Regions from separate parts of the Janthinobacterium sp. LS2A genome, predicted to be linked through region 1. Evidence: predicted binding sites of a transcription regulator. Region 1 holds the regulator's gene; the other holds the start of a gene.
What was found. Region 1 encodes FliA, which starts transcription of late flagellar genes. Its sites were predicted from a motif close to CTAAAGTTTNNNNNNNNNNNGCCGNTA; they were not measured.

Region 1 (2,395 bases):
AGCGCGCGGGGTGCACCTTGGCTAATTTCGATTTCGACCAGGCCGAAGGCTTGCGCCGCATGCTGGCCGGCCCGCAGCCGCGCGTCATGACGTTTCTCTCGGCCACGCCGCAGGACGACAAGGGCGCCATGCTGGTCAACCTGGGCGCTTCGCTCGTCTACGGCGGCAATGACGTGCTGCTGCTTGACGCCAGCGGCGGCAGCGATGGCGTGGCCGCGCGCCTGGGACTGGCGCACGGCGCCAGCCTGCGCGACGTGGCGCGCCAGCAGTGCGGCTTGAACCAGGTCATCCACCAGGTGCCGCAAGGTTTTGGCGTGGCCAGCCTGGGCGCGCGCAACCACCTGATGGACAGCATGGACTATGCGGGCGAGGAGGAATTGCGCCGCCTGGGCAAGACTTTCGACGTGCTGGCGCGCCGGAGCGGCATCGTGCTGGTCGACGGCGTCGTGGCAGACGAGGGCGCCTGTTTCCCCGTGCCCTTGATGGCGTCGTCCGATATCGTCGTGCAAGTGTCGACCAGCGCCACCTCGATCAAGGCGGCGTACTGCCTGATCAAGCGCCTGAGCCAGGAACTGGGACGCCGTCCGTTCGGCATTCTCGTCACCGGCGCTTCCGAATCCGAAGCAAAAGTGGTATACGATAATATGGCACAGGCGGCGAGCCGTTACCTGGCCGTGAAGCTGACGTCGATGGGTTCGGTGCCTGCCGATGAGTATCTGCACCGCGCGGCGCGCCTGGGCCGCAGCGTGGTCGATGCGTTTCCGCTGGCCGGCGCCTCGGTGGCGTTTCGCGGACTGGCCGAGCGGCTGGCCCGTTCGGCGGCGCCCGTGCTCGGCGGCACCTTGTACCAGACGGGGAGCCCGCACCAGTTCAGCGCCTGAAGCCAACCGTAGCACCAGATAAGATGAGAAAACAATAAGCAGCCTATGTACACGGTCAAAGGGAAATCGAACAAGGACTATTTGCTGACGGAGCACATTCCGCTGGTGAAGCGTCTGGCGCACCATATGAAGGCGAAATTGCCGCCTTCGGTCGAGGTCGATGACCTGATCCAGGCCGGCATGATCGGCCTGCTCGATGCCATCAGCCGCTATGAAGAGACGCATGGCGCGCAGTTCGAGACGTATGCCGTGCTGCGCATCCGCGGCGCCATGCTCGACGAATTGCGCACCAGCGACTGGCTGCCGCGCAGCATGCGCCAGAACATGCGCAAGATCGAAGAGGCGATGAGCACCTTGCAGCAGCGCCTCGGCCATCCACCGACAGAGTCGGAAGTGGCGAAACTGCTCAAGATGTCGCTGGCCGACTACCAGGAAATGCTGGGCGACGGCGGCGGCCACCAGCTCGTGTACTACGAAGACTTTCATGACCCGGACGGCAATGACAGCTTCCTCGACCGCCATTGCGTGGACGAGGACAGCGACCCCTTGCGTTCCCTGCTCGATACCGATTTCCGGCAATCCGTGATCGATGCCATCGACGCGCTGCCACCACGCGAGAAAATACTCATGGGCCTGTATTACGAAGAAGAGCTGAACCTGAAGGAGATCGGCGCGGTGATGGGCGTATCCGAATCGCGCGTCTCGCAGCTGCATACCCAGGCCGTCGCGCGCCTGCGCGCAACCTTGAGGGAGCAGGCGTGGACTGGTCCAGCGTAATCGGGCTGGCGCTGGCGCTGGCTGGCCTCCTGGTCGGCCAGGCACTGGAGGGCGGCAAGATGGCCTCCCTGCTGCAGCCGGCCGCCTTTGCCATCGTGGTCATCGGCACTTTCGGCGCCGTGCTGCTGCAAACGCGGCTGCGCACTTTCGTGCGCGGTCTGGAAATGCTGCGCTGGGTCTTCCTGCCGCCAGCCGACACGCGCGCCGCGCTGGCGCGCGACATCGGGCAATGGAGCTTGACGGCGCGCCGCGACGGCCCGCTGGCGCTCGAGCGCCTGATGGAAAACACGGCCGACCGCTTCAATGCCAAGGGCTTGCGGATGATCGTGGACGGCATCGCGCCCGACAAGCTGCGCCAGCTGCTCGACGTGGAAATCTCGGCCTACGAAATGGCCGAACGCCAGGCCGTCAAGGTGTGGGAATCGGCGGCCGGCTATTCGCCCACCATCGGTATTCTGGGCGCCGTGCTGGGCCTGATCCACGTGATGGAAAACCTCACCGATCCAAGTAAATTAGGCAGCGGCATCGCCGTGGCCTTCGTCTCCACCATCTACGGCGTGGGCCTGGCCAACCTGCTGTTCCTGCCGGTGGCGAATAAACTCAAGGCCATCGTCTCGCGCCGCGTGCTGCAGTACGAAATCACAGCCGCCGTGCTGTACGACATCGCCACGGGCGACCACACGCGCATCATCGAAGAGCGCGTGTCCAGCCTGCTGCACGAGCACTGACCATGATGC
Region 2 (2,395 bases), on a different contig from region 1:
GCGCCGGTACGCCGCGCCACGGCGCCCGTGGCCGCTTGCGCGCCCCAAGCCGATATGGAGCAGGCGCAAGCGTGCGTGGCGCTCGATGAGAAAAACACGGCCCTCAATGCAAAGCTCGGCGAATTGGAAGGCAAGATCGGCGCCTTGCAAAAGGCGCTGGCGCTGCCCGCCACCACCACCGCTGTGCCAGCCGCCGCGCCCGTCGAAGCGCAGGCGCCCCATGCCAAGCCCAAGCCCCTGCATGCGGCGCCCGCCGCTGACAAGGAAAAGAAAGCGGGCGGCAACGGCCTGTTGTGGCTCGGTATCGGCACCTTGTTCTTTCTGTTGTTGACGGCCGTCATCGTGTATGTCGTGCGCAAGCGCAGGCAGGCGCCTGGTGCGCCGTCGAAATACTGGGTCTTGCTGCGCAAGCCGTTTAGCCGCAAGAAGAAGGATGTGCCCGTGCTGACGGAAGCCGTGGAAGAAGGGGCGGCCGAGCCGGAACCGGAGCCGTTCTCGCGTTAAAGACATGGCAAGGCGGCGCCGAAAATTGATATAAAAAAAGATATTGAAAAAATAAATGGAAACGCCGGCCAATCGCGTTGCCTATTTCTTAAAGATGGTGATATGATTAATTCAGTGGACTTGCTCTACGACAAAACAGTCCCAGCCTGGCGCAGTCACCAACGATAGTGTGGCGCGGCAAACAGGTGTAGCGTTGCATAAACGCCTGGGTCTGGAAGCGGTTCGCGATGCCGACGATGTGCTCGCGAACGCCGGATGCAACCGGCAGCGAGGCGACGCCAGGAGATATCTGGGGCTCGCCTTCCAAATTCCCCCTCCTTGTTTTCCGGGCGCCGCAGATGGCGCGCTCGCTGGCATGGCGGCAGACGTAAAAAAAAGCACCCGCGGGTGCTTTTGTCGTTTCTGGCGCGGCAAGCTTTACATGCGTGCGCGCGAACCCTGCATGGCGTTCGGCAGTTGCGTCATCCATGGTTCCGTGATGGCGCGGATTTCGCGGTCGTTGGCCAGGATTTGCTTGAGCAAGTCGATCTTGCGCAGGCGCGAGGCGCCGGCCAGAGCGGGCACCTTGCCTGTCATGGTCGCGCTGGCGGCGCTGGCACACTGGTTTTCCAGGGTATCCAAGCCATCCCAGTCGCTCGAACGTGCGGCCACGACCATTTTATTGGTCATTCCTGCAATATTTTCATACATCGAAAGAACGTCGTTGGAGGTCATGAGCACACCCGTAACTAGTGAATGGATTACCGCTTGTCCAGATTAACGGCAGGTCCAAGCGGAACTTGAGGGTATTTTTGAAAAAAAAGTGAAAATAATTTAGATGATTGCTTGGCTGCTGCCGACATCGCCCGCCAAGCCGCATGTCTGCTGGCGTCGCGGTGGCAGGGGAGTGTGTTGCGGCGCCTCAAAACGCGTTATGATTTTGCACACTACTGTCGTTACTTTGCCTGAAAGGATCACCATGCGCGTTGCCACTGCTGTCGCTTCCTCTTTCCCCGGTCTCTGGCGCAAGCGCTCCATGGCGCTGGCCCTGTCCGGCATCGCGCTGGCCGGGGGCGCCGTACACGCGCATGGACAGGAGGCGGCCGCCAGTCCCGCCGCCGCGATGGCGGCGCCCACGGCGGTCTTGCCCGGCGACGACTTCTACGATTATGTGAATGGCGACTGGCTGCGCAACACGGAGATTCCCGCCGACCGCAGCAGCTGGGGCTCGTTCGCCATCCTCGCCAACGCCACCAACGAGCGCATCATCGGCCTCGTCGAAGGCTTGGCGGCGGCGCCACAGACCGATGCCTCCGCGCGCCAGGTCAGTGATTTTTACCGTTCCTGGATCGACGAAGCGGCTATCGAAGCGAAGGGCTGGGCGCCGATCAAGCCGCTGCTGAAGAGGATCGATGGCATACGCGACCAGGCGGGACTGGCCCGCGCGCTGGGCGAAAGCCTGCGCGCCGATGTCGACCCGCTCAATTCCACCAATTTTTATACGGAAAACCTGTTCGGCCTGTGGGTGGCGCAAGATTTGAACGACACCACGCGCAATGTGGCCTATCTGCTGCAGGGCGGACTGGGCTTGCCCGACCGCGCCTTTTACCTGAGCGACAGCGCCCGCATGCAGGGCTTGCGCGCAGGCTACCAGGCGCATATCGCCGCCATGCTCAAGCAGGCCGGCTACAGCGATGCGCCGGCCCGGGCCGCGCGCGTATTTGCGCTGGAGCAGCAAATTGCCGCCAGTCACGCCAGCCGCGAGGATTCGGCCGATGTCGCCAAGGGCAATAATGCGTGGCGCGCCGCCGACTTCGCCAGCAAGGCGCCCGGCCTGGACTGGAAAGCCTTCTTCCAGGCGGCCGGCCTGGGCAAGCAGACGGATTTCATCGTCTGGCATCCGACGGCCATG

Region 2: V3C40_RS11385 (flagellar protein FliT) is a predicted target of FliA. The motif match lies at 1,262-1,288, and genes of this name have one in related genera.

The regions. Positions count from the first base shown of each region.
Region 1 is NZ_JAZHPB010000007.1:324,130-326,524, reverse strand. Features, by position in the region: gene flhF (flagellar biosynthesis protein FlhF) at 1-25, shown strand, start outside; gene V3C40_RS21035 (MinD/ParA family ATP-binding protein) at 18-881, shown strand; gene V3C40_RS21030 (RNA polymerase sigma factor FliA) at 927-1,658, shown strand; gene V3C40_RS21025 (flagellar motor protein) at 1,640-2,386, shown strand; gene motD (flagellar motor protein MotD) at 2,392-2,395, shown strand, end outside.
Region 2 is NZ_JAZHPB010000003.1:254,444-256,838, reverse strand. Features, by position in the region: gene V3C40_RS11390 (type IV pilus assembly protein FimV) at 1-504, shown strand, start outside; gene V3C40_RS11385 (flagellar protein FliT) at 922-1,173, opposite strand; gene V3C40_RS11380 (M13 family metallopeptidase) at 1,463-2,395, shown strand, end outside.